4 regions of the Streptomyces sp. NBC_00252 genome follow, and region 4 is predicted to be linked to each of the others. Evidence: riboswitches for the same ligand, from Rfam matches in the RefSeq annotation. Region 4 holds a riboswitch; each other region holds the start of a gene.
What was found. Region 4 has a riboswitch for cyclic di-AMP ahead of OHT77_RS42780 (NlpC/P60 family protein). Riboswitches for the same ligand answer to the same signal wherever they lie in the genome.

Region 1 (7,190 bases), 4.6 Mb from region 4:
GCGTCGAGCACGGCGAAGGAGGCCGCCTCGTCGGCGGTCCAGCCGAACACGTTGCCGCCGAGGTTCAGCGGGAAGATCTCCAGATCGGACCGGCCCAGCTTGCGAAGAGAAGTCATGCCGTACGTCAACGCCCGCGCCGGAACCGGATATTCCGGCACAGCACGGGCGGACGGGGTCGACTCAGGGTCCGGTCAGGGGGCTGCTCAGGGGTTGAGGCCCTTGCTGCGCAGCCAGGGCGCCGGGTCGCTCGCGGTCGCGGCACCGTTGATGTGCACCTCCAGGTGGAGGTGCGGCCCGGTGACGTTGCCGGTGGCGCCCACGCGGCCGATGACCTCGCCGGTGGAGACCTTCTGCCCGACGCTGACGTTGATCGAGGACTGGTGGCAGAACCACAGCTCGGTGCCGTCGTCGAGGGTGAGGATCGTGCGGTACCCGTACGACCCGGCCCAGCCCGCCTCGGTGACCGTGCCGCTGTGGACGGCCTTGATCAGCGTGCCGGTGGGCGCGGCGAAGTCGAGACCCGTGTGGTACCCGGAGGACCACATCGAGCCGGCCTGGCCGAAGGTCCCGGTGATCGTGTACGAGGCGACGGGCAGCGTGTACTGCTTGGCGAGTGCGGCGAGCTTCGCGGCCTCGGCCTTCTTCTTGGCGGCGTCCTCCGCGGCCTTCTTCGCGTCGGCTGCCTTCTTCGCGGCGTCCTTCTCGGCTTTGGCGGCGGCGTCGACGGTCTGCTTGGCGACGGCGGCCTCGGCGACGGCCTGCGTCCTGCCGTCGACCTGCACCTGCTGCGACTCGGCCTGCGCCATGATCCGGTTCCGGAGCAGCTCGCCCGCGTTCGAGGCGCCCTTGGCGGTCTCGGTGGTGGTCACGCCGACGCTGCTGAGCGCGGTCGCGGAACCCTTGGGGGTGCTGCCGGACGAGTCGTCCAGGAGGTGGCCCACCGAGGGCAGGTCGGGCATCGAGATGGAGACCGGCGGCTTGCCGGTGTTGGCGCTGGCCATGCCGCCCGCGCTGACGGCGGCTATGACACCGACGCCCAGGACGGTGGAGCTGCGGGCGAATCCTCCGCCACCACGCTGCTTCGCGACACGGTGCTTGCCGCGGTTGGGGGAAACGGTCTCCGCGCTGGGATTCCACTCCTCCCAGGGGCCCTCGTCGGGGCGGTAACCGCCGTAGACGACAGGGGCTTCAGGGGCAGCCTGGTTTGACGCCACGTGGGCGTGCTCCTTTCCTTCCTTCTCGCCTACCGGGTTAGCTGACGGGTTCGGAGCAGGAAGGTCTCCTACGCGCGTAAACAGGCCGTGTCTCCACGGCTGTCGACGAGCGATTCACCCCAAGTGGTGGTTCCCCGGTTCCCTTGCGGGATTCGGCGCGTGCGCACGGAGCCGTCTCTTGTGACGGCCGGGACGACCGCGCTGCGTTATCGAACGTTAATAGACACGGGCGCCCGTTTCCAAGCTGTTCGGCTTGATCATTAACCTTTCCTTGCTGGACGAACAGCCCACCACCGGCGAAAAACGGGCGAGTTGGCCAAGTCTCAGAATTCCCACAGGTATTGACGGTATGTCAGTTGTTATGCGGAGGGCACCCGCCCGGTCACACCTGGTAACAGCGGCTAGGGATGCCGTACGGCGATCATCGCCATGTCGTCCGTCATCCAGCCCCCGGAGTACCGCCGCACCTCCTTGGCGAGGATGCCGAGCAGCACCTCGGGGGTACGGAAGGTCCGCCCGGCCAGCCGCGCCGCCGGGTCGTAGAAGACCCCGCGGGAGTCCCGCGCCTCGGACAGCCCGTCGGTGTGCACGAGAAGAGTGGCCCCGCCCGGGAAGGCGAACTCCTCGGCCCGGTCGGGCCAGACCCCCAACTCGCCCATTCCCAGGGGCAGTGCGGGCTCCCGGACCTGCAACGTGCTGACGGTGCCGTCCACGTGGAGGAGCAGCGGCGGCGGATGCCCCCGGTCGACGATGCGTACGACGCCGTCGCCGTGCGGGAGTTCGGCGAGGACGGCCGTGGTGAACCCCTCGAACGCGTCGAGCCCGTCGCGCCGGGTGCCCTCACGCGCGAGCGCCCGCTCCAGCCGCTGCGCGACCGCCTCCAGGGTCGCCTCCTGCTCGGCGGCCTCCCGGAACGCCCCGATGACCACGGCGACGGCGGCGACCGCGCCCATGCCCTTGCCGCGCACGTCACCGACGACCAGCCGTACCCCGTGCGGGGTGTCCTGCACCGCGTACAGGTCGCCGCCGATGAACGCGCCCTCCTGCGCCGCCTCGTAGCGGGCCGCGATCTCGAACCCGCCGATGCGCTCGGCCGGTTCGGGCAGTACGGCCCGTTGGGCGGCCTCGGCGATCTCGCGCGCGGAGGCGAGCTGTTCGCTGCTGCGGCGGACCAGGAGGTTGATGAGGACGGCGAGGACGGCGACCGTCGCCACGGTGGCGACCTCGGTCAGCGCGTCGGTGTCGTAGACGATGCCGAGCCTGATGTGGATGGCGAGGACGACGGCGACGGACGCGAGGCCGGTGAGGACGGTGCCGCGCCGGGAGTAGAGCGGGGCGGCCACCAGCGGGGCGGCGGTGAAGAGCGGGGCCGCCGTGAAGTCGGCCGCGGTGAGGTAGTCGTAGAGCGCGGCGGCGATCAGCAGCAGGACGGGGAGGCGGCGGACGACGGCGCGGGTGTACGAGATCCGCCGGCCCTCGCTCTCGGGCCGGGGCGCGGGGCTGTCGCCGAGGCCGGGGTCGGGCACGGGATCGCCGGGCAGACGCCCGCCGGCTCGCACATACGGACCCTCCTCCTCCACGGAACCAGTTTTTCCCGGTGGGGGGAGGGCGGCGAGCGGGGTGGGCCGACAGGGGGAGAAACACCAAGGGCCGGAATCCATTTCTGGATTCCGGCCCTTGGCCTGAGTAGCGGGGACAGGATTTGAACCTGCGACCTCTGGGTTATGAGCCCAGCGAGCTACCGAGCTGCTCCACCCCGCGCCGTTGTGATTGCAACTATACGCCATGCGCGGGGTCCGATGTCACACGGGTTTCAGTCGGCCGGATTCTCGGCGTGCGTGAGGGTCTCCCAGGAGACGAAGAGGTCGTCGCTGCCGGCCGGGCGGGTGGACTCGGCGAGCTTGTGCGCGGCGGGCACCTTCACGCCGAGCCGGTTCTCCAGGTGGTTCACGGCGACCTCCACGTCGGGGCCCATGTTCCGGTCGACCTTCCCGCCGCACAGCCAGGCGGGCGCGGGCTCGCCGAGCTGGTAGCGGGAGTGGAACTCCAGGGCCGCCTTGAGCCGGTCCTTGACGCCGTCGTAGAGGTCGACGCCCTGGTGCCAGGCGGTCTCGGCGATGTGCGCGGTCGCCGCCAGCGAGTAGCCGACGTGCTTGAAGTTGCGGCAGGTCTCCTGGGCGAGGCCGTCGTGGAAGGTCGTCTGCTTGAACCAGTACGTCGTCAGCTTCTGCGGGGTGGTGAGCTTCGAACCCACCGGGGTGAGCGGAACCTTGCCGTCCTTGGCAAGGTAGAAGTACGCGGGGACGCGGTCCTGGAAGCGTTTGACGGCCGCGTCGAAGGCCTTGTGGTCGTCGAGGAAGACCGCGATGCCGATCGCCGCGTCCGTCATCGCGAGGTCCCAGTTGCCGTTGTAGTCCGGCAGGTTCTTGGTGACCTCCGGCTCGTAGGCCGTACGCAGCATCGTCCCGAAGCGCTTGACCCGGTCGGCCGGCCAGCCCGCGCCGGGCGCGTACCGGACGATCTCCGCGGCCCGCGCCCACGTCGAACCCGCCCACGCGGTCTGCAGGCCCGCGTCGTCGGAGGTGTGCTCCTTCATCTTCGCCGACCAGCCGTCCATGATCTCCCGCGCCTTCAGCGCGTGGTGCTGCTTGCCGGTGATGCTGAAGAGAAGGGCCTGCGTGTACGCCGCGATCGCGTCCTCGCGCTCCTCGACACAGCCGTGGGCGGCCTTGCCGTTCCAGGGGCAGTCGACGTCGGCGTACGGCTTCGGCGCGTACTTGTACGAGCCGTACTTGCTGTCCCGCATTCCGAAGTACGCCTTCAGCCAGGGCTGTTTTCCGGCGGCCACGTTCTTGCGTACGGCGTCCAGCTGGGGCTTGCTGACGAGGATTCCGGGGTGGGTGAAGGCGGCGTCCGCGGGGAGCGCCCTTGCCATGGTCCGGGTACCGGTGTCCGTCGTTCCGCACGCGGCGAGTAGTCCTACGGCCACGGATGCGCCCAGCAGCGCGGCTGCCCTCATGTGTCTTACCTCCGCCTTTGGTCACCGGTTCCTTGCGAGCGTGACGCGGGGCGGGGTGGGGCGCAGGATCTGTTGGGCCGATTGGTCGTGGTGGGGGCGGGCGTCCTTCTGGGGGCTCCGCCCCCAGACCCCCGATCGGCCCTGAAGGGGCCTCGTCCTCAAACGCCGGACGGGCTGAGTGGTGCCGGCCTGCGTTGAGAGGTGGCCGGAAGGCTGATCGATGCCGGCCCTGGTCGAATGGCTCAGCTCAGCAGGTGGCTGTTCGGGGCCTTTGCTTGTTCCTCGTGTTCCGGGAGTACGACCACGGTCACCCCCTGCGCGGCCAGTGCGCCGGTTCCGTCCGCGCTCTCGACGAACGTGTCCGGCTCGCGCCACGCGGTGACCACGCGGCGGACGCCCGCTTCGAGGATGAGTCGGGCGCAGGGCTTGGGGCGGGAGGCTCGGTGGGTGCAGGGTTCGAGGCTGGTGTAGACGGTGGCCGTGGGGAGGCGCGGGTCCTTCGGGTCCAGCTTGGCCAGGGCCGCTTCCTCCGCGTGGACCACCGGGTCGCCCGCCTCCCGGGAGTGGCCCCGGGAGAGTTCCGTGCCGTCCTCCGCGACCACGACCGCGCCGACGCTGAACGCCGTCTCCGAGGGCGGGCAGTCCGCCGCCAGGTCGCAGGCGAGGGCGAGCCAGTGGTGGTCGGCGGCGGAGGGGAGGGCGTCGGTGCCGGGGGCGGTGGGTTCGTAGCGCATGAGTACGACGTCTTCGATGGGACGGGTCTCCAGGAGGCGGAGGCGGCCGGGCTGGTACGTGCCCGGGCCGAAGAGGCGGGGCGCCTTCTCGTCGCCGACGAACAATGGGGACAGGACCAGGTGGAGTTCGTCGGCCAGGCCCTGTTGGAGGAGTTGGGTGTGGATGGTGCCGCCGCCCTCGACCATCAGGCGGTCAACTCCCCTTGCCGTGTGCAGGTGTTCGAGGAGCGTGCGCCAGCCGAGGTGCGGGCCCAGGGAGACGATGTCCGCCGCCAGGCCCAGTTCGCGGGCTCGTTCCGCGCCCTTGTCCGTCGTGTAGACGAGCTTCTCGCCGCCCGTGTGCCAGAAGTTGGCCGCCGGGTCCAGTTCGCCGGACGCGGTGACCGTGACCTTGAGGGGGTACTCCGGCTTGCCCTCGGCCGCCCGACTCGCCCTGCGCTGCGGGGAGTTGACGAGGAGGCGGGGATTGTCCGCGCGGATCGTGCCGGCGCCGATGAGGATCGCGTCCACCGACGCCCGGACCTCGTCCACCCGGTCGAAGTCGGCCGGGCTGGAGAGGAGCAGGCGGTCGGGGCCGGTGTCGTCGAGGTACCCGTCGAGGGAGACGGCGGCCGACAGGAGGACGTAGGGGACGTACGGGTGGGGCATCGACGCGCTCTCTCTCCGAGGCGGGCGGGGCGGTGAGGCCGAGTGGAACGGTGGGGCTTGGTTCAAGTTTGAAACAAAACTACACTGGGGGCATGACGACCCGCTGGCTCACCGCCGAGGAGCAGCGCGCCTGGCGCGCGTACATCGCCGCGACGCACCTCCTGGAGGACGCGATCGACCGGCAGCTCCAGCAGGACGCCGGCATGCCCCACCTGTACTACTCCATCCTCGCCAACCTCTCCGAGGTACCGGACCGGCGGCTGCGGATGACCGATCTCGCCGAGAAGTCGAAGATCACCCGGAGCCGGCTGACGTACGCCGTGACCCGGCTGGAGAAGGACGGCCTGGTACGGCGGGAGGGGTGTCCTTCCGACAAGCGCGGGAGCACCGCCGTCCTGACCGCCGAGGGCATGGCCGTGCTGGAGCGTACGGCGCCGGGTCATGTCGAGACCGTACGGGCCGCGATCTTCGACCACCTCACCCCGGAACAGGTGGGGCAGCTGGAGGAGATCAGCGCGGGGATCGCGCGGGCGCTGGAGGAGCCGGAGGACGTGCCGTGGCTGCGGCGCTCCACGCCCTCGTGTTCATAGGGCGGCCGGTGTCCGTACGGCGTTCGTGAGCCGTCCCACAATTCTGTTGCTTCAAATTTCAAGCATGAGGTAGTCTCCGTGATCGTGGATGTGTTTCAAAACTGAAGCACCTCACGACACGCATCCGCGTACCTGCCGCCGGACCACGGAGACCCGCATGCCCGACTTCCCCGCCGCCACCCCGCGTGCCCGCGTCCGGGTACCGCTGCGCTTCCAGGACGGCTACGGCGTCGACGCCGAACTCGTCACCTTCCACGGCCTGACCGACGGCCAGGAACACGTGGCCGTCGTCCTCGGTGACCCCGCGCCCGGCACCACCCCGCTGGTCCGCCTGCACTCCGAGTGCCTCACCGGCGATGTCTTCGGCTCCGCCCGCTGCGACTGCGGACCCCAGCTGCGCGAGGCCGTCGAGCGCATCGCCGAGCGCGGCGGCGTCCTGCTCTACCTGCGCCAGGAGGGCCGCGGCATAGGCCTCTACAACAAGCTCGACGCGTACGCCCTCCAGGACCAGGGCCTCGACACCTACGCCGCGAACACCGCGCTGGGCCTGCCCGAGGACGCCCGTGACTACACGGCCGCCGCGCAGATGCTCACCGCCCTCGGGATCACCTCCCTGGACCTGCTCTCCAACAACCCCGACAAGGCCGACCAGTTGCGCGGGCTCGGCATCGACGTGCACGACCGGGTGCCGACCGGTGTGTTCACCACGCCCCACAACGTCCGGTACCTCCGCGCCAAGGTCCTGCAGACCCAACACACGCTGCCGCTGGGGCAGTTGACCGAGCTGAACGCGGGCTGACCACGGGTTGCCGTACGGCGATGGTGTAGCGGGCTACACCATCCATTCGGGAGGGCACTCCCTCGTGCCTGGGGGCCGCCGCCGGAAGGCTTGAGACCACGATCACGAACTCGATCGGGACCTGTAGCCGGATCTCGATCCGGATCTGTTTCTCGACCGACCGCCGACGTGGAGGCCTTCCCCAGC
Region 2 (7,190 bases), 5.2 Mb from region 4:
CAGCATCGCGATCGCCTCGTCGCCCAGCGGGTTGACGCCCGGCCCCGCGGCCAGGGAGTGGCCCACCAGGACGTGCAGGCACTTCACGCGGTCCGGCATGCCGCCCGCGCTCGGGAAGCCCTCCAGGACCTCGATGGCGTCGCGGCGCGCGATGTAGTCCTCGTGCGCGGCGCGGTACGCGGCGGCGAGTTCGGGGTCCGTCTCCAGACGGGCCGTCATCTCCTTCATCACGCCGTTCGCCTCCAGGGTGCCGATCGCCGAGGCGGCGCGCGGGCACGTGAGGTAGTACGTCGTCGGGAAGGGGGTGCCGTCGGGGAGGCGGGGGGCCGTCTCCACCACGTCCGGCTGACCGCACGGGCAACGGTGCGCGATCGCGCGCAGCCCGCGCGGCGGACGCCCGAGCTGCTGCTTGAAGGCCTCGACGTCGGCGTCGGTGGGCTCGGTGCGCGGGGTGGGCGGCGGGGGCGTTTCCATGACTGTCTTCAGGACGTCTTTCTATGGGTCAGTTCTCGCTGGTGGTGCTCACTGGTCGGACGCGTCGGACTTGTCGACGCCGTCCCACACGTTCGCGTACCAGGGACGGTCGGCCGCCCCCAGTTCGGCGCGCGACTGCTTCGCCGCGTCCGGGTCGATCACGATGTAACCGGTCTCCCCGGGCATCACGTAGTGCAGCCGCTGCCGGATCTGCTGTTCCGCGTACGAGTCGTCCTGCCAGCGCGCCTTGAGGTCGCGCAGCTGCTCGACGCGCTGCCGGGCCTGGTCCTGCTGCCGCTGCAGATCGGAGATCTCGGCGCGCTGGGAGACGTACTGCCTTATCGGGTACGCCAGCGCCACGATCAGGGAGCACAGGACCAGGGCGAGGAGGGCCGCCCGGCCGGTGAGCCGGGAGCGGCGGGCCTGCCGCTTGGTCTGGGAACGGTAGACACGGGCCGCCGTCTGCTCGCCGAGCAGCTTGAGCCTGGTCGCGGTGGAGAACCGGTCCCGGTCCGTCGCGGCCATGTCCCGCCTCCCCTTCACACGTGCGTACGTCCCCGCACACGGTACGGGACCGGGTGCGGGGACGTACGTACGACTGGCTAAGGCTTGGCCCTTTACGGCTCAGCCCTTGAAGCGGGGGAACGCGCTGCGGCCCGCGTACTCGGCGGCGTCGTCGAGGATCTCCTCGATGCGGAGCAGCTGGTTGTACTTGGCGACGCGGTCCGAGCGGGCCGGGGCGCCGGTCTTGATCTGGCCGCAGTTCACCGCGACGGCGAGGTCGGCGATGGTGACGTCCTCGGTCTCGCCGGAGCGGTGGGACATCATGCACTTGAAGCCGTTGCGCTGGGCCATCTCGACGGCGTCCAGGGTCTCGGTCAGCGAGCCGATCTGGTTCACCTTGACGAGCAGGGCGTTGGCGGTGCCCTCCTCGATGCCGCGCGCGAGGCGCTCGGGGTTGGTGACGAAGAGGTCGTCGCCGACGATCTGGACCTTCTCGCCGAGGCGGTCGGTGATGACCTTCCAGCCGGCCCAGTCGTCCTCGTACAGCGGGTCCTCGATGGAGACGAGCGGGTACGCGGAGACGAGCTCCTCGTAGTACTCGGTCATCTCGGCGGCCGAGCGGGACTTGCCCTCGAACTCGTACTTGCCGTCCTTGTAGAACTCGGACGCGGCGACGTCGAGCGCGAGCCCGATCTGCTCGCCGGGGATGTAACCGGCCTGCTTGATGGCCTCGATGATGAGGTCGAGGGCGGCGCGGTTGGACTCCAGGTTCGGGGCGAAGCCGCCCTCGTCGCCGAGGCCGGTGGACAGGCCCTTGGTCTTCAGCACCTTCTTGAGGGTGTGGTAGACCTCGGCGCCCCAGCGCAGCGCCTCGGAGAAGGACTCCGCGCCGATCGGGGCGATCATGAACTCCTGGATGTCCACGTTGGAGTCGGCGTGCGAGCCGCCGTTCAGGATGTTCATCATCGGAACGGGCAGCAGGTGCGCGTTCGGACCGCCGAGGTAGCGGAAGAGGGGGAGGTCGCTGGCCTCGGACGCGGCGTGCGCGACGGCGAGGGAGACGCCGAGGATGGCGTTGGCGCCGAGCGAGCCCTTGTTGTCGGTGGCGTCCAGGTCGAACATGGCCTGGTCGATCAGGCGCTGCTCGGTGGCGTCGTAGCCGACGAGCTCCGGGCCGATCTGCTCGATGACGGCGAGGACGGCCTTCTCGACACCCTTGCCGCCGTAGCGGTTGGGGTCACCGTCACGCAGCTCGATGGCTTCGAAGGCACCCGTGGAGGCGCCGGACGGAACGGCGGCACGACCCGTGCTGCCGTCGTCGAGGCCGACCTCGACCTCGACCGTGGGGTTGCCTCGGGAGTCCAGGATTTCCCGGGCTACGACGACGTCGATGGACGGCACGAGCATCTCCTTCTTGGGATCTGACGCGGCTACGGCAGCACCGCAGCGGCTCTGCGAGACGAGCCTAACCGGCTCAGGGCGATTGGCCATCCGGTCGGCCGCCTGATGGACAGAACCGAGAGTAAATTGTTTCCGAACGGAACAAAAAGTCCCGGCAAGCGGCGGGCATGCCGACGGGGGCGGCGGGCCCGGGACGCAAAAAGCCCCGCCCCGGTGCGTACGGGGGAACACGCACCGGAGCGGGGAGCCCGTGGGGGACGGGGGTGACCCTCACGGGGTCTTCATGATGGACACCGCGGATATGAGGGGGCTGTGGTTCAGCTACGAGCCGCGTAGGTCACTTCAGGTGGAGCTGCTGGCCCGGGAAGATGAAGTCGGCGTCGTCGATGATGTCCTTGTTCAGCTTGAACAGCTGCTGCCAGCCGCCCTTCACCTTGTGCTTCTCGGCGATGGAGCTGAGGCTGTCGCCCTTGACGACCTTGTACTCGCCGTCACCCTTCTTGACCTTCTTGCCGGTCGGGGTGGTGACGGTCTTCTTCGCGGCCGGACGCTCGGCGGAGCGGGAGGCGGTGGTGTCGCTGCTGGAGCGCTCGCTGGTGGAGCTGCTGCTCGAGGAGCTGCCGCTGTTGGAGCCGCTGGAGCTGGAGGAGCTGCCGCCGGAGTAGGCGGCGCCCGACAGGCCGGTGCCGCAGGTGGGCCAGGCGCCCTTGCCCTGGGCGGCGAGGACCTTCTCGCCGATGGCTATCTGCTGGGACTTGGAGGCCTGGTTCGCGGTGGAGGCGTAGGCGGTGCCGCCGTACGCGGCCCAGGTGGAGGCGGAGAACTGGAGACCGCCGTAGTAACCGTTGCCGGTGTTGATGGACCAGTTGCCGCCGGACTCGCAGCTGGCGACGGCGTCCCACTCGGAGGCGGTCGCGGCGGAGGCATTGCCCGTCGCCATGAGCGGGGCGGCGATGGCGACACCGGTGACGCCGGCGAGCGTGGCGACGCGGGTGGCCTTGGACGGGCGGCGGTGCTTGCCCTTGCCGGAAAGCAGCATGGAAGATCCCCTCACCGACGCCTGCGAGGTGAGCTGTCGGGTTCGGGCCGTGTGAGTTGCCCGGCCGCGCACCTCTCGGCGCACGACTTCACCCCGAGCCGCACCCGGCATCAACTGCCGGGCCCGGCACTTACCTTGGGTCCCCCGCTCCTGCCTACGGCGCTTTACGCGACGACTGTTCCCGGAGGCCGCTGGCAGGACTCGGCGTTGCGGCAACCGGATGCTCGTGGTGACGAGCGGCCTTGACCGTAGACAGAGAATCCGTGGGAATTCAAAGACGATCAGGGCTTCTGAGACTCATCCCACACTTTCACCAAACCGGACATTCAGCGCGAAGCGTGACGTGAACTCCCGCTGTTTTCCTGCTACTTTCCGCCCGTTTCCGTCCCGACGTCCAGCGTCTGACCGGCGGCGATCCGGGTCGGATCGGCGCCTATCACCTTTTTGTTCTCGGCGTAGAGCGCACGCCATCCGCCGTCGAAGCCAAGGGAGTCGGCGATGGACGCGAGGGAGTCGCCGGCGCGGACGGTGTACGTCTGCGGTGTCACGCTCTCCTCGGCACTCGCCCCGCGATGCTTCCCGACACTCTGCTGCTCGGTCCCACCGCTCACACCGCCGCTCTCACCCGCGCCGCTCGTGTCATCGAGCGCTCCGGTGTCGACGAGGCTCGATTTACCCGCCGCCTGGGCCGAGTTGTCCGATTCGTCGAGTTTCGGAGAGGCCTCGACCGGGGTGCCACGCTTCGAAGGAGTGGTGGACTTGTCGGACTTGGTGGAGTTGGTCGAGTTGTCCGTCGCGGTGGGCGAGGGGCTCACCGAGGAGTCGGACGAACCGGACGACGATGAATCCGTGGTGCCGGAATCGGACAGGCCGGACGAGGCGGACGTGTCCGAGGAGCCGGAGGAGTCCGAAGAGCCGGAGGAACCGGTGGAGTCCGTCGCACCGGCCGACGGGGAGTCACTCGCGACGCCGGTGTCGACGTCCGTCGAACCCGAGTTCGTGGTGAGGCCGGAGAGCAGCGCGCAGGTGAGCCACGGGGTGGTGCCCTCGGCGTCGAGGATCTTCTCGGCGACGGCTATCTGCTGCGAGCGGCTGGCCAGGTCGGGGCTCGGGGCGTAGTCGAGGCCGCCGTACTTGTCCCAGTCGTCCAGGGACATCTGCAGCCCGCCGTAGTAGGCGTTGCCGCTGTTCTCGCTCCAGGAGCCGCCGCTCTCGCAGTTGGCCACCTTGTCCCAGGTGGTGCCGTCGGCGGCGTTCGCTGAAGCGGCGCCGAGCAGCGGGATCGCGATGGCGGAGCCGGTCACCCCGGCCGCGACGAGCAGAGCCGGAGCCTGACGGGGGCGACGGTGACGACCGTTCCCGGAGAGCATGCGGAGGCCTTTCGCGTGACAGCGGGGGACCGCGCGGCGGAGGGGGGTTGAGGTCGTACGGGTCGCCGCGCTGGTAGGTGAACGTATCCACAGTCGATCACTTGTCACAAGTTAATGCCACGGAGATCACGTGAAGATCACAGAGTTGAAGAAGTGTCACTTTCGGGTTTAGGGGGCGGGGTGACGGGTTCAGGGGGGTGGATTCGCGGGGTGGGGTGTGTGGGTGGGGAGGTGGGGTTGGTGGGGCGGGGTGGCTGGCTGGGAGGGCGAGTTGGAGGGGCCGGATGACTGGGTGGGGAGGGCGAGTTGGCGGGGCGGGGTCGCTGGGTGGGGGGGCGGGTTGAGGGGGCGGGACGACTTGTTGGTGGGCCGGGTTCGGGGGTGGGCCGGTTGGTGGGTCGGGTTCACGGGTGGGCTGGGTTCGGGGGCGGGTCGCGGGGTCTGACGACCGTCCGTCCGTTCAGCGGCGTTCCGGGGTGAACTCCACTGGCAGGGTGCGCAGTCCGCGCATGATGAGCCCGCCGCGCCAGCGCAAGTCGGCCGGGTTTCCGGCGAGTTGGAGGTCGGGGAGGCGGGTGAGGAGGGTGGCCAGCGCGGTCTGGCCCTCCAGGCGGGCGAGCGGGGCGCCGAGGCAGTAATGGATCCCGTGGCCGTAACCGAGGTGTTGATTGTCACGCCGTCCGAGGTCGAGGACGTCCGGGTCGGCGAACCGCTCCGGATCACGGTCCGCGGCGGCGAGCACGACCAGCACGGGGTCGCCGGCCGCGATGTCCTTCCCGCCGAGGGTGAGGGGCTGCGTGGCGAACCGCCAGGTGGCCAGCTCCACCGGGCCGTCGTAGCGCAGGAGTTCCTCCACGCCGGTCTCGAGAAGGCCGTGCTCCCCCGCGGCCAGGGACTTCTCCAGGCGGGCGCGCTGCTCGGGGTGGGTGAGGAGGGCGTACGTGCCGTTGCCGATGAGATTGACGGTCGTCTCGAACCCGGCGAACAGCAGGATGAAGGCCATCGCCGCGGCCTCGTTCTCGGTGAGGTGCTCGCCCTGGTCGGAGGCGCGGATGAGGCCGGAGAGGAGGTCTTCGGTGGGGGTGGAGACGGGGGTGTCGGAGAGGTTCGCGCCGGGGAGCGGGTCGGGGGCGTCGGAGAGGGCCTCGCGCTTGCGGTGGATGAGGTCGGCGAGGTAGGCGCGCATCTTCTTGACCGACCGGGCGACTCCGCCGCGCGGGCCGCCGCCGTGCCGGATCATCATGCCCGCCCAGTCGCGGAAGTCGTCCTGGTCCTCGCGGGGTACGCCGAGGAGATCGCAGATGGCGTAGATGGGGAGCGGGAACGCGAAGTCGTGGATGAGATCGGCGGAGCCCTCCGCGGCGAACCGGTCGATGAGATCGTTCGTCAACTCCTGCACCCGGGGCGCGAATTCGGCCACCCGCCGGGGTGTGAACGCCTTGCTGACCAGCCGTCGCAACCGCGTGTGGTCCGGCGGGTCGATGTTCAGCAGATGCGTCATCAACTCGGCCTTGCGCTCACCGGGGATACCGGTCTTGCCCTTCGCGTGCGCCGGTTCGTCATGGTGCGCGGGGTTCTTCGAGAGCCGCGGGTCGGCGAGCGCCTGCTTGGCATCGGCGTAACGAGTGACCAGCCACGCCTCCACACCACTGGGCAACCGCGTCCTGTGCACAGGCTCGTGCTCACGGAGCCAGGCGTAGGCGGGGTAGGGGTTGGTGGCGAACTCCCAGGTGAAGAGTTCGGGGGCGGGGTGGTGGGGGTGCGGCTGGTCTGTCACTCCTTGACGGTATCCGGGGTGCCGGGACGCTCCGCGACGGCCAGGGCGATGGGGTGCCTCATGTCAGCGGCTCTGCGCTACCAGCGCTTGGCCGCCGCACCGAACCAGCCTCCCCCGGCCTACTTCACACGCCGCCGCTTCACCGCCCGGCCGCGCTCCCCTCCACTGCCCTGATCGCATCCCGATAAGCCCGTCCCGCCGCCCGCAGCGCCGCCTCCGGGTCGACCCCGGCCGCCTCCGCTCGTACGGCCAGTGCCAGCAGTTCGTAGCCGATGCCGCCGTCCGCGACAGGCAACGGCACCTCAAGTCCCGCCGTCCGTACGCGTGATGCGAGCTTCGATGCGAGGGCGAGGCCGGGCTGGCCCATGGGGATGCCCTCGGTGATGGAGGTGCGCTGCTTCTCCTCCGCCTTGGTCCGGAGCCAATGGGCCTTCACCTCCTCGGGAGTCGAGGCCGTCTCGTCGCCGAAGACGTGGGGGTGGCGGTGGATCAGCTTGGTGACGATGCCGGCGGCCACGTCGTCGATGGAGAAGGGGGTCTCGGGGTCCTCCTCGGCGATGCGGGCGTGGAAGACGACCTGGAGGAGGACGTCGCCGAGCTCCTCGCGCAGTTCGTCGCGGTCGCC
Region 3 (7,190 bases), 1.0 Mb from region 4:
CGAACAGCGCGCCCGTGCGGCCGAAACCCGTCGCGATCTCGTCGAACACCAGCAGCACGTCATGCGCGTCGCACGCCTCGCGCAGCACCCGCAGATACGCGGGGGAGTGGAACCGCATCCCGCCCGCGCCCTGCACCACCGGCTCCACGATCACGGCGGCCAGTTCGTGCGCGTGCCGCCCGATCAGCTCGCGCACATGGTCGGCGTACGACTCCTCGTACTCGGCCGGTGGCGCGTCCGCGAACACCTGGCTCGGGAGCACCCCCGACCACAGCTCGTGCATCCCGCCCTCGGGGTCGCACACCGACATCGGCTGCCAGGTGTCGCCGTGGTAGCCGCCGCGCCAGGTCAGCAGGCGCTGCTTGGCCGGGCGGCCGAGCGAGCGCCAGTACTGCAGGCACATCTTCACCGCGACCTCGACCGACACGGAACCCGAGTCGGCGAGGAAGACGTGCTCCAGGCCGTCCGGAGACATGTCGACAAGGAGCTTCGCCAGCCGTACGGCGGGCTCGTGGGTGAGCCCGCCGAACATCACATGACTCATCCGGCCGAGCTGCTCGCGCGCGGCTTCGTTGAGCACGGGGTGGTTGTAGCCGTGGATCGCCGACCACCAGGACGACATCCCGTCGACCAACTCGCCCCCGCCGCCCGCCAGTCGGAGCCGCACCCCGCTCGCCGACTCCACGACGAGCGGTTCCTGCCGGCCCGGCATCGGACCGTAGGGATGCCAGACGTGCCGCCGGTCCAGCTCCAGCAGCTCCGGGACGGGCAGACGGCCGATCGGGTCAGGCATTGGGCGCGATGTCCGTTCCGGCACCTCGACGGCGTACGGAGACCAGGTCGCGGCGCAGCTCGTCGACCTGCGGCGCGGGGGCGGCCGCAGCAGCGGCAGCGGGAGCGGAACCGCAGACTCCGGCGCCCTCGTGCCCGCCGCAGCCGGCACCTTCGTGCGATCCGCAGCCGGCGCCCTCGTGAGACCCGCAGCCGCCCGCCGTCGCCCGGTGCTGCGGCAGGGTCACCTCGCCCGCGCCCTCCACCTCGAAGCCCGCGTCCGCGATCATCTCCAGGTCGGCGTGGCCGGCCTGGCCCTCGCTGGTGAGGTAGTCGCCGAGGAAGATCGAGTTGGCGAGGTTCAGGGCGAGGGGCTGCATCGTGCGCAGGTGGACCTCACGGCCGCCCGCGATGCGGACCTCGACGTCCGGGCAGACGAAGCGGACCATCGCGAGGATGCGCAGACAGCGCTGCGGGGTGAGGTGCCAGTCGGCCTCGAGCGGGGTGCCCTCCATCGGGATCAGGAAGTTCACCGGCACCGAGTCGGGGTCCAGGTCGCGGAGGGAGAAGACGACGTCGACCAGGTCCTCGTCCGTCTCGCCCATGCCGGCGATGAGGCCGGAGCAGGCGGACAGGCCCGCCGCGTGCGCCTTCTGCACGGTGTCGACGCGGTCGGCGTACGTGTGGGTGGTGGTGATGTCCCCGTACGTCGACTCGGACGTGTTGAGGTTGTGGTTGTAGGCGTCCGCGCCGGCCTCGCGCAGCCGGTCGGCCTGGCCGTCGGAGAGCAGACCGAGACAGGCGCACACCTCGACGCCCTCGTTCTGGTCCTTGATCGCCTTGATGGTGCCCGCGACCCGGTCCACGTCCCGGTCGGTCGGACCCCGGCCGGAGGCCACCAGGCAGACCCGCTTGGCGCCACCCGCCACACCGGCCGCCGCCGCCTTCGAGGCGTCGTCGGGTTTCAGCCAGGTGTACTTCAGGATGTCGGCCTTCGAGCCGAGCCGCTGCGAGCAGTACGAGCAGTCCTCGGGGCACAGGCCGGACTTGAGGTTGACGAGATAGTTGAGCTTCACCCGTCGGCCGAACCAGTGCCGGCGCACCTTTCCGGCCGCGGCCACGACATCCAGCAGGTCGTCGTCCGAGGTGGAGAGGACGGCGAGAGCTTCCGCGCGGGTCGGCAGCTCGCGCCGAAGCCCCTTGTCCACGAGCGTGTTCAGCAGGTCCATGAGGCCCGATCCTGTCCTACGGGACCGCCCGCGGCCAAGGAGAGAATGCACAAGACATGGAGCTGGGGGTGTGGGTATCACCACACCATGGGCGGCCGGTCGTCCGATTAGTGTCTGTGCACTGCCTACAAAAGCCCCGGAGGAACCATGGCGTTCGGCTGGATCGACGAGCAGGCGGAGCAGCGCCGCCGCGCCGGGCTCGTACGGACCCTGCGGCCCCGTCCCGCCGACTCACCGCTCCTCGATCTCGCGAGCAACGACTACCTGGGCCTGGCCCATCACCCCGAGGTCGTCGAGGGGGCCGCCGACGCGGCGCGGACCTGGGGAGGCGGGTCGACCGGGTCGCGGCTCGTCACCGGGACGACCGAACTGCATGCTCAACTGGAGCGAGAACTGGCCGAGTTCACCGGCTTCGAGGCAGCCCTCGTCTTCTCCTCCGGCTACGCGGCCAACCTCGCCGCGGTCACCACGCTCGCGCCGCACGGCTCGCTGATCGTCTCCGACGCGGGCAACCACGCCTCCCTCATCGACGGCTGCCGGCTGGCGCGGGGCGCCACCCAGGTCGTAGGCCACGCCGATCCGGACGGGGTGTGCAAGGCGCTGCGGACGCACGACGGGCAGGCCGTCGTCGTGTCCGACTCGGTGTTCTCCGTGGACGGCGACGCGGCACCGGTGGGCGCGTTCGCCGAGGTGTGCCGGGAGTTCGGCGCGGGGCTGCTGCTCGACGACGCGCACGGGCTCGGGGTACTGGGCGACGGCGGGCGCGGGGCGCCGTACGCGGCGGGGCTCGCGGGCGACGAGGACGTGGTCGTGACGGTCACGCTGTCCAAGTCGCTGGGGAGCCAGGGCGGTGCCGTGCTCGGGCCGGCGCGGGTCATCGACCATCTGGTCAACGCGGCGCGGACGTTCATCTTCGACACAGGGCTCGCGCCCGCCGCGGCCGGTGCGGCACTCGCGGCGCTCACCCTGCTGCGGCGCGAGCCCGAGCGGGCTGCCCGGGCGCGCGCCGTGGCGGGTGATCTGCACACGCGGCTGACCGCGGCGGGTCTGGAAGCGGTACGTCCGGACGCCGCCGTGGTCTCGGTGCGTGCGCCGTCCCCGGAGGCGGCCGTGCAGTGGGCGGCCGACTGCCGTACGGCAGGGCTGGCCGTGGGCTGCTTCCGTCCTCCTTCCGTGCCCGACGGCATCTCACGGCTCAGGCTGACCGCCCGAGCGGACCTCTCCGGGGCCGAGATCGAACGCGCTGTACGTGTGATCGGCGAGACGCGACCATGAGTCGGCGTGACACGGCCGTGCGTCGCTGACGGGCGGACAGATCAGTGGAACGCGGTGAGGAACCCCGTCCAGCTCTCGGGGGAGAACAGCAGGGCGGGTCCTTGCGGGTCCTTCGAGTCGCGTACGGCGAGCAGCCCCGCGCGGGGGCCTGAGCGCGGACGAGCCGCCTCGACGCAGTTGTTCGCTCCCGTGCTGTAGCTGCTGCGCAGCCACCGCACACCGGACAGTTCAGAACTGGAAGGTACGTTCCGAGGCAGTGCAGACATGGTGCCTCCTTACGCGCCGTCACCTATCCCGGCGATGTAATCCGACGAATCCTCGGGCGAAAGGGCGTGGAACTGAAGGGTGCTGAAGGCCTCGCTGTAGGCCTCTAGGTCTTCTTTCCGTTCGAGGTAGAGGCTACTCGTCAAGTGGTCGAGAACAACCACGTCCAGATCAGAAGTGCTCGGAAAGGAGAAAATAACGAAAGGCCCGGTGATGCCGATGTGCGCCCCAGCGGCGAACGGCAGTACCTGGAGCCGGACTTGGGGCAGCCGTGCCGCCTCCACCAGCCGGTCCAGCTGACGGGCCATCACACCGGGACCGCCCACCTCGCGGCGCAGCACCGCCTCGTCGAGGACCACGCTCAGCGCCAGCGGCGGATCGGCGCGCAGCACGTCCTGCCTGGCCATCCGCACCTGCACCAGCGCGTCGAGCCGCTCGGGCCCGTCGTTGTCGGGGCCTCCCACGGCCGCCCGGGTCACCGCCCGTGCGTACTCCGGCGTCTGCAGCAGACCGGGGACCACCGAGGTCTCCAGGGTGCGGAGCGTGCTGGCCTGTGACTCCAGACTGATGAAGTCCCGGTAGGCGGGCGGGAGTACACCGCGATAGGCGTGCCACCAGTGGTGCCGGCCGCCGACGTCGTCGGAGCCCGCGAGCACCAGGAGCATGTCCCGAAGTTGTGGGTCACCGACCTGATAGGCGTCCAGAAGTAACCGGACGTCAGGTGGTTTCACGCCACTCGCCCCGGTCTCGATCCGGCTCACCTTCGACTGGTGCCAGCCCACGAGCCGGGCCGCCTCTCCGCTGGTGAGCCCCGCCTCCGCACGCAACGCGCGGAGTTCGGCGCCCAGTTTCCGGCGGCGCACCGCGGGACCGTACTGCATGGGTTTCTCCTTACTCCTTCCGAGCCGCCCAAATACGGTCTGAGGTCGCAGAGTTCACCGCTTCGAGCGACAGATATATGCATATCTTGGTGGATCGGCACCGTTACCGCCGAGCTAATGGCAGTCTGGCGAAGAAGCACCAGTCCGGGACCGTACTCGAACCATCCGCGCCGTGACGGACACCGGTCCCGCGGGAAAGGGACGACCGCGCCATGGCAGACCATCTGGAAGCATCCGTCACTCTGCCGAGCGATCCGGCCTCGGTGTCCGCCGCCCGCACCTATGTCGTCGGAACCCTGGTCGAATGGGGCCTCCCGGCGGACACGGAGGCCGCCGACACCATCCGTCTCATCGTGTCGGAACTCGCCACCAACGCCGTACAGCACACCTTCGGCCAGTCACCCACCTTCACGGTGGACATCGAGCTGGAGCGTGACGAACACCTGCGCATCGGGGTCACCGACAGCCACCCCCGCTTCCCCAAACGCCTGCCGGCCGCCGTCCAGCAGGACAACGGCCGGGGCATGGTGATCATCCGCTGGCTGACCGCGGAGTGCGGCGGCAAACTCAGGGTCCGGCCCACCCGCGAGGGCGGCAAGACCGTCTCCGTCGAGGTGCCCTGGACCGTCCCGGCCCGGCCGGTGACCGCCGCGGGCCAGCAGGAGCCGTAGAACGGCTTCCTGAAGGGCCTCCGGACACCCGAGGGGGTGGCGGCCCGTCAGGTGGCCGCCACCCCCTCGGGAGATTCAGCGCGGGTCAGCTGACCCGGCCGTACCAGACGCTCTTGGTCCAGATCTTCTGCAGCCGCACCACGTCCCCGGTCTTCGGGGCGTGCCAGATCTTTCCCTTCCCGGCGTAGATGCCGACGTGGTAGACGCTGGAGCCCGAGTGGAAGAACACGAGATCCCCGGCCTTGCGGCTCTTGGCCGAGATGTGGTGGGTCTTGTTGTACTGCTGGGCAGCCGTACGAGGCAGCTTCTTGCCCGCCTTCTTGTACGAGTACAACGTGAGCCCGGAGCAGTCGAAGCGGCCCGGTCCGGTGGCCCCGTACCTGTACGGAGCGCCCTTCTTGGACGCCGCGACCTGGAGTGCCTTCGTCGCGGGTGTCGCGGCCGCGGCGTCGGATGCGACGCCCGGTATCACGACGGAGCCGCCCACGGCGGCGATGGCGAAGGCCGAGGCCGTACCGGCCCTGACCATCAGCGACGGGACACGATTGAGCGCAGTCATGCGCAACCCTTCGTCAGCCGCCTGTGAAGGATGACCTGTCGGATTCGGGCTGGCGAAGTTGCCCGGCCGCTGACGCGGCTTCACCCCAAGGGCTGCTCGACCCGGTCATGGCGTGACCGTCCCGGCGACCCGTCGTGCTTGGGTCCTCCACTCCTGCCGATGCAATCCTGTCGACCTGTCATCCGGGTGGCGGCAGGACTCGGCGTCCGCCCGGATCGCCCCGCCGCTGCGGCGGGGTCTTGTCGTCAGACAGGGATCTTCACCTATGCATGTCCGAAAATCCCAACGGAACCGGGGATTTGTGGGGTTACTCACCACTCACCCGTTCGGGTGGACACCCCCGTGTTCGAGCGGGTGTCGACGCGGGTGCACCCCTCGGACCAGCACCGGAACACCTCAGGAGCCCTCCGGACTACGCGTGTTGCGCAACCCGGGACGCCTCGCGGACGGAGGAACGACTACGCCGATCGGGGGTACGCCGTTCGGCTCGTTTCGCCTCCGCCCGGGACGGCTCCCGGTCCCTCAACTGTCGGAGGGCGCGGGGATGGTGACCCGCGCCGTGCGGCGCTCCCCGTCCAGCACGCGCAGCGCACGCGCCAGGGTGGGGGCGTGCAGCTCGGTCTCGCCCCGCTGGTGCATCAGCGCCAGCGCGTCCCGCAGCTCGGCGGCCTTCGCCACGAGCGCCTGAGCGGCCCTCAGACCACGGTACGTGTCACCGTCGTGCGCCGGGTTGATACGGCCCAGCAGGTCGGCCACATCCAGATAACGGTCGATCAACTCGCCCTCGGCGCGCGTCAGTGCGGGCAACGGCGGCAGTTCCGGCGGCAGCATCGTCGGCTCACTCCCCGCCCGGCTCGGCGAGCGAGGTCTTGCGGGTCGTCACGATCCGGTCCACCAGCCCGTATTCCAGGGCCTGTTGGGCATCCAGGATGCGGTCGCGCTCGATGTCCGCGCTCACCTGCTCCACCGTCCGGCCCGTGTGCAGGGCGAGCAGGGACTCGAGTTGGGACCGGGTGCGCGCCAACTCCTCGGCCTGGATGGCGAGATCACTCGCCTGACCCTGGATCGGCTCCGGCAGCGAGGGCTGGTGGATCACCACTCGCGCACCCGCCAGCGCCGACCGCTTGCCCGGCGTGCCCGCCGCCAGCAGCACCGCAGCGGACGAGCCGGCCTGCCCCAGGCAGACCGTCTCCACGTCACAGCTGACGAACCGCAAGGTGTCGTAGATCGCGGACATCGCGGTGAACGATCCGCCGGGCGAGTTGATGTACAGCGAGATGTCCCGGTCGGGCGCCTGGTACTCGAGGCGCATGAACTGGGCCATCACGTCGTTCGCCGAGATGTCGTCGATCGGTGTCCCGAGGAAGACGATCCGCTCCTCCAGCAGCTTCGAGTACGGGTCGAGGGTCCGGTGGCCCGAGCTGGTGCGCTCCGTGAACTCGGGCAGGACATGGCGGGCGGACGGTCGGGTCATGGCGTGACCTCTCTCTGGCGGGCGCACTCCCTGGCGGGCTCTGTACAAAATGTACAGGACGTATGG
Region 4 (7,190 bases):
CGCGCGGCGCGGCTGGCGGGGCTCGGCGCGGCAGGCGACCTTTCCCTCGCACCGCCCGCTCGTCCAGCTCGACCACATCCTGCTGAACGGGCTCGGCGAGGACGCCGTAGGGGCGGTGCGGGTGCCCAGGACGGCGATCTCGGATCACCGGCCGCTGGTGGTGGAGCTGTCCCTGTGAGTCAGTTCCACAGGGGGTACGTCACGACGTGCGCGAACTTGTCGGGCCGGCCCGCGGTGTACGTCAGGCTGATCTGGCCGTACTGCTGCACCTGGGGGTGCCGCTTCCAGGTCTGCGGGGTGTCGAGGCGGACGACGACCGGGTACGAGTGGAACTTGCCCGCCGCGCAGTAGGGGACGCAGTCGTTCACCATGTTGACGCCCGTGGCCGTCGCGGAGGTGTCGTTCCAGGACGTCCAGTGCAGCGACGTGAGGCGGCTGTTGCCGTCCCCGCACGCGAGCGTGAAGTCGGAGGGGCGCACCTCGGGGTGCCACAGGCAGTCGACGAGGACGGGGCTCTGGAACTGCCGGTGAGCGGCCACCGGCTCCGTGCGCACCGATGCCGCGGCCGAGCTGCCGACAGCCGGCGCCAGCAGGGCGGCGGCACACAGCGTGACGACTCCGACCATGGTGTGTTTGTACATGTCCGCTCCCGGCCGCCTGTTCGTCCTCGTCGCCCCGTACTCGCACCGGCGGGGGACCCGCCTGTCGAGGCACACGATCTCGTCTCCCTGTTGACGCTACGACCGTGTCGGAGGTTCCACCACTCGTACGGACCAACGACACGCCCGGGAGAGAGTGGCGGGACGGGCGCGGTCGGGGCCGGGAACACCCGGCCCCGGGCGGCTCAGGCGGGCCGTACGGCGCCCCGGATGGCGGCCGAACCGGCGTAGAAGATCGACTCCTCGCGGATCGGCGTCCCCGGGCTCGGCGCGTGGATCATCAGGCCGTTGCCGGTGTAGAGACCGACGTGGTCGACGCTGTCGTGGAAGAACAGCAGGTCACCGGGGCGGATGTCGGTGAGCGGGACGAGCGTGCCGGCGCTCGACTGTTCCTGCGCGGTGCGCGGGAGGTGGACGCCCGCGGCCTTCCAGGAGGCCTGGGTGAGGCTGGAGCAGTCGTACGCGTCCGGTCCCGCCGCGCCCCACAGGCAGGGCCTGCCGATCTGGGCGCGGGCGAAGGCGAGCGCGATGGCGGTCTTGCTCTGGGTGCCCGCGTCCGGGGCGACGGGGACGGGCGCGGCGACCGTCGGGCTCATGGCCGGGGCCGCCGGGAGAATGATCTCCGGGGCCATGGCCGGCGCGGCGGCCGCGGTGACCTCGGGGGCGAGCAGCGGAGCCGCGGCGAAGGAGACCTCGGGCCCGAGGAGGGGCGCCGCGGCGAAGGCGACCTCGGCGGCGGGCGGGACCGGCTGCCACTCCTGCTGCGGCGGGCGCCAGTCCTGCGGCGGCGCGGGGTACGCGGTCGGCTGCTCGGGCATCAGGGGCAACTGGCCCGTGGACCAAGGCTGTTGCTCGGGCAGGGCGGGCATCTGGCCGGTGGACCAGGGTTGTTGCTGCGGCATGGCGGGCAGCTGGCCGGTGGACCATGCCTGCTGCTCGGTCACCATCGGCATCTGGCCGCTGGACCAGGGGGTCTCCGGGGCGGCCACGATCGGCGTCTGGCCGGTGGACCACGTCTGCTGCTCGGTCACCATCGGCATCTGGCCGCTGGACCAGGGCGTCTCCGGCGCGGCCACGATCGGCGTCTGCCCGGTCGACCACGTCTGCTGCTCGGGGATCACGGGTGTCTGCCCGGTCGACCACGTCGGCTCCGGCGCGGCCACGACGGGCATCTGGCCGGTGGCCCAAGGCTGTTGCTCGGGCACGACCGGTATCTGGCCCGTGGAGGTGGCCTGTTGCTGGGCCGCGAGCGGTATCTGCCCAGTGGACGCGGCCTGTTGCTGGGTCACGACCGGCATCTCTCCGGTGGACCAGGTCTGTTGCTGGGGTATGGCGGGCAGCTGGCCCGTGGACCATGCCTGCTGCTCGGTCACCATCGGCATCTGACGGCTGGACCAGGGAGTCTCCGGTGCGGCCACCATTGGCATCTGACCGCTGGACCAAGGGGTCTCCGGTGCGGCCACGATCGGCATCTGGCCGGTCGACCATGGCTGCTGCTCGGGGATCACCGGGGTCTGCCCGGTCGACCAAGTCGCCTCCGGTGTAGGCCAGTTGGACTCGGCGGGCGGCCAGGTGGCCAGCGCCGGGGCCGGTTCGGAGCGCGGTGCGGCGATGGACGGGAGCAGGTTGAGGTCCGCGGTGAGCGGGTCGAAGGCCGGAGCCGGGGCGAAGGTCGGTGCGAACTGCTGCGGCTGTGCGAAGGGCGCCGGTGTCATCTCGACGGCGGGCACGGGCGGCAGGTCGAGCATGGTCGGCTGGGGCAGCTGCGGTGCCTGCGGTGCCTGCGGTGCCTGCGCCTGCGGTGTCTGCGGCGCGGCGGGCAGCAACTCGGCGACCGGCCGCGCGGTCAACTCCGCGACGGGGGAGGCGAGGTGCTGGCTGGTGATGTCCGGTACGGACGTCCCCGCGGTCAGCTCGGCGACAGCGCGGCCGGGCTGCGCTTCGAGCGCCCGCCCGCCGCCGTCACCCTCGGGGCGTCGCTCGGAGCGCTCGGAACGTGCCGCCGCCGGACGGCCCGTCCTGCTGGGCGGCAGGATCGCCGGTACGGTCGGGCCGAGTTGGGCCCGCGCCCGGTCGAACAACTGCCGGGTGACGGCGTCGAGGGCGGGGTCGGAAGGACGCGGAGCGCCGGACCGGGGTTCGACACGCTTGCGCGGGCCCCCGGACATCGCACGGGTGGCGTTGTAGTTCCCGGTGGCCGTCTCGGCCCGGTCGTAAAGGGAGTTGATCCGCCGCTGGACTTCGTCACGGCTGGGTCGGTCGTCCACGGTGGGGCCACTGCCTCCGGTGCGCGTACTTCGTTCTGCCGGCATGGCAGACGTGCTCCTTCCGTAACGCGCCTACCGGGTTAGCTGTCGGGTTCGGGCGGTCGATCACGGAAGGTGTGCCCTACGGTCCTTGCCCAGATGGGCGGTTGGGCCGATTCACCCCAAGTCGGTTGGGTCCCCGGTTCCGGCTGTCGCGAGCGACGCACCGGATTCGACGCGAGCCGCGCGGCCCGGCGCTGATCGCCGGTGTAGGTCGTACGGCCTGGGCGTCAACCTAGCCAACGTGTGTGCCTCATGTGAAGGTTGAAGCGCGATATGTCCGATACGTATTTGTGACCTTTACCTCGTCCTGGGTGTGGCGAGGGCTCTTGGGGGCCACCGTGCCAGGAGCTCCATAAGAGGTCGCTATGAATTTTTGGGACGGTTGAACACACCGGCACCCCGCCCCGTATTGGTGCGGGGGATTTCCATGCCGGGACGAGCCGGGCCGACCGATACGTGTAGGAGCAACTTCCTTGGCACGCAACACGCGCAGACGCCCCACGGGCGCACGACGCGCGACGATGGCAGCAGTCGCCCTGATGCTGGGCGGCGGAGGACTGGTGGCGGCGAACGTCTACGCGTCGGCGTCCGAGGGCTGGGGCGGTGACACCACCCAGCAAGGGTCTCCCGATGCGGCATCGGACGGCGCGACGATCGACTGCCCGGACATCGGGACCCAGTTGACGACGGTGCCCGACGCGGCGAAGACCGAGGTCGACAACCAACTCGCGCTTCTGGACCAGCAGATAACCGAGGCCTACCAGAAGCTCAAGGACTCCACCGAGTCCATACGCCAGGACGCCTCCTTCGCCGACAACGCGATCATGAATCCGTTGAAGGAGAAGCGGGCCGCGACGATCGGCCGGATCGACGACGCCATCGCGCGTGTCGGCGACCGCCCGGAGGGACTCGACGCGCTCGCCGGCTGCACGCTGATCGCGCCCACGAACGGGTCCGACGACCAGAGCGGCGACGACAAGGGCAACGGCGACGCCAGCGGGGCCGCCACTGCCGGCGGTGACGCCAGCGCCAGCGCCGGCGGCCAGGACCAGCAGGGCAACCAGCCCTCCACCAACGGACCGGTCGCCTCGGACTACGCGGACATCACCTCCGTACAGCCCAACGTGAACGCGGCACAGGACCAGGCCGACGCCTCCCGCGGCACGTTCGTCACCGCCTGTGGGGTGAACGAGAACGGCCTGTTCAACTCCGACAACGTGATCGTCGCCCCCGGGGTGACCAACGGCGCCCACCACTTCCACGACTACGTCGGCAACCAGTCCAACAACGCGTTCGCCAGTGACGACGACCTGGCGAAGGCGAACACGAGCTGCGAGAACCAGGGCGACAAGTCCACGTACTACTGGCCCGTGCTGCGTCTGCAGAACGGCAAGCAGGAGCGGGACGCCGACAAGCCCGGCGGCGGCACCGAAGGCAACTCCGGCCAGATCGTCACGGCCAGGGCGGCCACGCTGACGTTCGTGGGCAACCCGAAGAGCAAGGTCGTCGCGATGCCGCGCCTCCTGCGCATCATCACGGGTGACGCGAAGGCCTTCGTGAACGGCCCGGCCAACGCCAACGCCTCCTGGAGCTGCACCGGTTTCGAGGACCGGCAGCTCAAGGACAAGTACCCGCTGTGCCCGTCCGGCAGTGACGTCGTGCGCACCTTCAAGTTCCAGAGCTGCTGGGACGGCCGCAACATCGACAGCGCCAACCACCGCACCCACGTGGCCTTCGAGGCCGCCGACGGCACCTGCCCCGCCGGCTTCGAGGCCATCCCGCAGCTGGTCCAGCGGATCGTCTACGACGTGAAGGCGCCGAGCCTCCAGGACGGCGGGAAGACGACTCCGCTGTTCGCGGTGGACTCCTTCCCCGAGCAGCAGCACAAGCCCGTCACCGACCACGGCGACTTCATCAACGTCTTCGACGAGGGCCTGATGAAGGACATGGTCAACTGCATCAACAACGGCGAGAAGTGCGGCGCGGGGACGGACAACGACCCCGGCGGCTCGGGCGACGGCTCCGGCTCGGGCGGCGGTTCGGGCAACGCCGGCGGCTCCGGCAACGGCGGCGGCTCCGGTTCCGGTGAACCGCAGGAGTCCCCGACGGCCACCGACAGCGCCCAGCCGACGGCCGGCGCGACCGCGTCCGACGAGCCCGCCGGGAACGGCGGCAACCAGGGCAACGGCGGGAACGCCGGCGGTGGTGACAACGGCGGCAACGCCGGAAGCGGTGACAACGGCGGGAACGGCGGAAAGGGTGACAACGGCGGCCAGGCCACCGCGGACCCCGCGACCAGCGCGCCCGACGACCAGCCCACCGACGTGCAGACCACGGACCCGGGATCGCTGACCACCGCCGTCTCGGTGCCCAAGGCTGACACGAAGACCGAGGGCTCCAAGTCGACGCCGACCCAGGGTGGTTCGGACGACAAGGCCGCCTCCGGTGGCGAGGTCGGCACCGCCGAGACGACGCCGCCCGCCGCGAGTTCCGGCGGCGAGAGCTACGCCGCCGTGAGCCCGAACGAGCCGCAGGCACAGGGCGGTCTCGCGGAGACCGGCGCGAACCTGTGGCCCGCCGTGGCCGGTGCGCTGCTGCTCGTCGCCGGGTTCGTGGTGCTCTACCGGAGCAAGCGCAGCTCCCGCTGACACCACGCACGGCTGTGATCAACTGCGGCCCGGTCACCCTCACTTGGGTGGCCGGGCCGCAGTGCGTTCAGCGCGTCGGGATCAGACGGCCGGCGCGGGGTACGTCGGGTACTCGACCCCGGTGACGTGCTGGACCACCCGGACGACCTGGCAGGAGTAGCCGAACTCGTTGTCGTACCAGAGGTAGAGGATCGCGTTGTCGCCGTCGACCTTGGTGGCGCCCGCGTCGATGATCGAGGCGTGGCGCGAGCCCATGAAGTCGCTCGACACCGCGTCGGGGGCGGTGGTGAAGTCGATCTGCCGCTTCAGCGGGGACGTCAGCGAGACGTCGCGCAGGTAGTCGAGGACCTCGGCGCGGGTGGTCTCACGGCCCAGGCGCAGGCTGAGGATGGCGATCGAGACGTCCGGCACCGGGACGCGGATCGAGCTGCCGGTGATCGGCGCCTTCAAGTCGGGCAGCGCCTTGGCGACGGCGGATGCGGCACCGGTCTCGGTGATCACCATGTTCAGCGGCGCCGAACGGCCGCGGCGGTCGGCCTTGTGGTAATTGTCCAGCAGGTTCTGGTCGTTGGTGAACGAGTGGACGGTCTCCACGTGGCCGCGCAGCACACCGTACTCGTCGGCCATCGCCTTCAGCGGCGGCACGATCGCGTTGGTGGTGCAGGACGCGCAGGACAGGATCCGCTCGTCGGGCTTGATGGTGTCGTGGTTGACGCCGTGCACGATGTTCGGGACGTCGTCCTTGCCGGGCGCGGTCAGGACGACCTTGTCGACGCCGGGCCGCAGATGCTGCGAAAGTCCTTGCCGGTCACGCCACTTGCCCGTGTTGTCGATGAGGATGGCGTCCTTGATGCCGTAGGCCGTGTAGTCGACCTCGGACGGGTCGCTCGCGTAGATCACCTTGATCTCGTTGCCGTTGGCGACGATCGTGCTGTTCGCCTCGTCGACGGTGATCGTGCCCTGGAACTGGCCGTGGATCGAGTCGCGGCGCAGCAGCGAGGCGCGCTTCACGATGTCCTGTTCCCCGCCCCGCCGTACGACGATGGCGCGCAGCCGCAGGCCGTTGCCCGAGCCGGACTTCTCGATGAGGAGGCGGGCGACCAGGCGGCCGATGCGGCCGAAGCCGTAGAGGACGACATCGCGGCCCTCGCGGCGCTCGATCTTGTTGGCGCCCGTGGCACCGGCGACGGCCTCGGCGGTGAACTCCTCGGCGGACAGGCCGCGTTCGTCGGCGCGGTGGGTCGCGGCAAGCATGCCGATGTCGATCTGCGAGGGGCCCAGGTCGAGCGTGGTGAGCGTCCGCAGGTAGGGGAGGGTCTCGGTGACGGAGAGTTCCTCGCCGTCGATCTGGCGGGCGAACCGGTGGGTCTTGAGGATGCTGACCACCGACTTGTTGACCAGGGAGCGGCTGTGCAGCAGGACGGTGACGTCCCGCTCGCGGTGCAGCTTCCCGATCATCGGGATCATCGACTCCGCGATCTCCTCGCGGGTCTTCCAGTTGGTGAACGAGTCCTCGTTGACAGGCACAGGTTTCTCTTTCGAGCTAGGCGGCGCTCATATGCTAACCCGCTGTT

Region 1: it holds a riboswitch for cyclic di-AMP, as region 4 does, so the genes downstream of both, OHT77_RS21825 (M23 family metallopeptidase) here and OHT77_RS42780 (NlpC/P60 family protein) in region 4, are expected to answer to the same signal.
Region 2: it holds a riboswitch for cyclic di-AMP, as region 4 does, so the genes downstream of both, OHT77_RS19120 (transglycosylase family protein) here and OHT77_RS42780 (NlpC/P60 family protein) in region 4, are expected to answer to the same signal.
Region 3: it holds a riboswitch for cyclic di-AMP, as region 4 does, so the genes downstream of both, OHT77_RS37985 (C40 family peptidase) here and OHT77_RS42780 (NlpC/P60 family protein) in region 4, are expected to answer to the same signal.

What each region holds. Positions count from the first base shown of each region.
Region 1 covers NZ_CP108087.1:5,007,515-5,014,704, forward strand. The annotation lists gene OHT77_RS21820 (aldo/keto reductase) at 1-116, opposite strand, end outside; gene OHT77_RS21825 (M23 family metallopeptidase) at 204-1,214, opposite strand; cyclic di-AMP (ydaO/yuaA leader) riboswitch at 1,226-1,382, opposite strand; gene OHT77_RS21830 (PP2C family protein-serine/threonine phosphatase) at 1,616-2,794, opposite strand; tRNA gene OHT77_RS21835 (tRNA-Met) at 2,902-2,975, opposite strand; gene OHT77_RS21840 (alginate lyase family protein) at 3,028-4,233, opposite strand; gene OHT77_RS21845 (dihydrofolate reductase family protein) at 4,476-5,615, opposite strand; gene OHT77_RS21850 (MarR family winged helix-turn-helix transcriptional regulator) at 5,708-6,205, shown strand; gene OHT77_RS21855 (GTP cyclohydrolase II) at 6,363-7,004, shown strand.
Region 2 covers NZ_CP108087.1:4,413,186-4,420,375, forward strand. The annotation lists gene OHT77_RS19105 (DUF501 domain-containing protein) at 1-474, opposite strand, end outside; gene OHT77_RS19110 (FtsB family cell division protein) at 523-999, opposite strand; gene eno (phosphopyruvate hydratase) at 1,099-2,385, opposite strand; gene OHT77_RS19120 (transglycosylase family protein) at 2,717-3,418, opposite strand; cyclic di-AMP (ydaO/yuaA leader) riboswitch at 3,422-3,590, opposite strand; gene OHT77_RS19125 (transglycosylase family protein) at 3,784-4,788, opposite strand; gene OHT77_RS19130 (cytochrome P450 family protein) at 5,249-6,565, opposite strand; gene OHT77_RS19135 (nucleoside triphosphate pyrophosphohydrolase) at 6,705-7,190, opposite strand, start outside.
Region 3 covers NZ_CP108087.1:8,561,271-8,568,460, forward strand. The annotation lists gene OHT77_RS37955 (adenosylmethionine--8-amino-7-oxononanoate transaminase) at 1-793, opposite strand, end outside; gene bioB (biotin synthase BioB) at 786-2,000, opposite strand; gene OHT77_RS37965 (8-amino-7-oxononanoate synthase) at 2,148-3,275, shown strand; gene OHT77_RS37970 (DUF397 domain-containing protein) at 3,317-3,541, opposite strand; gene OHT77_RS37975 (helix-turn-helix domain-containing protein) at 3,551-4,420, opposite strand; gene OHT77_RS37980 (ATP-binding protein) at 4,633-5,091, shown strand; gene OHT77_RS37985 (C40 family peptidase) at 5,177-5,650, opposite strand; cyclic di-AMP (ydaO/yuaA leader) riboswitch at 5,654-5,833, opposite strand; gene OHT77_RS37990 (hypothetical protein) at 6,173-6,481, opposite strand; gene OHT77_RS37995 (ATP-dependent Clp protease proteolytic subunit) at 6,489-7,124, opposite strand.
Region 4 covers NZ_CP108087.1:9,590,843-9,598,032, forward strand. The annotation lists gene OHT77_RS42770 (endonuclease/exonuclease/phosphatase family protein) at 1-178, shown strand, start outside; gene OHT77_RS42775 (hypothetical protein) at 180-641, opposite strand; gene OHT77_RS42780 (NlpC/P60 family protein) at 845-2,971, opposite strand; cyclic di-AMP (ydaO/yuaA leader) riboswitch at 2,980-3,153, opposite strand; gene OHT77_RS42785 (DUF1996 domain-containing protein) at 3,490-5,616, shown strand; gene OHT77_RS42790 (glyceraldehyde-3-phosphate dehydrogenase) at 5,698-7,143, opposite strand.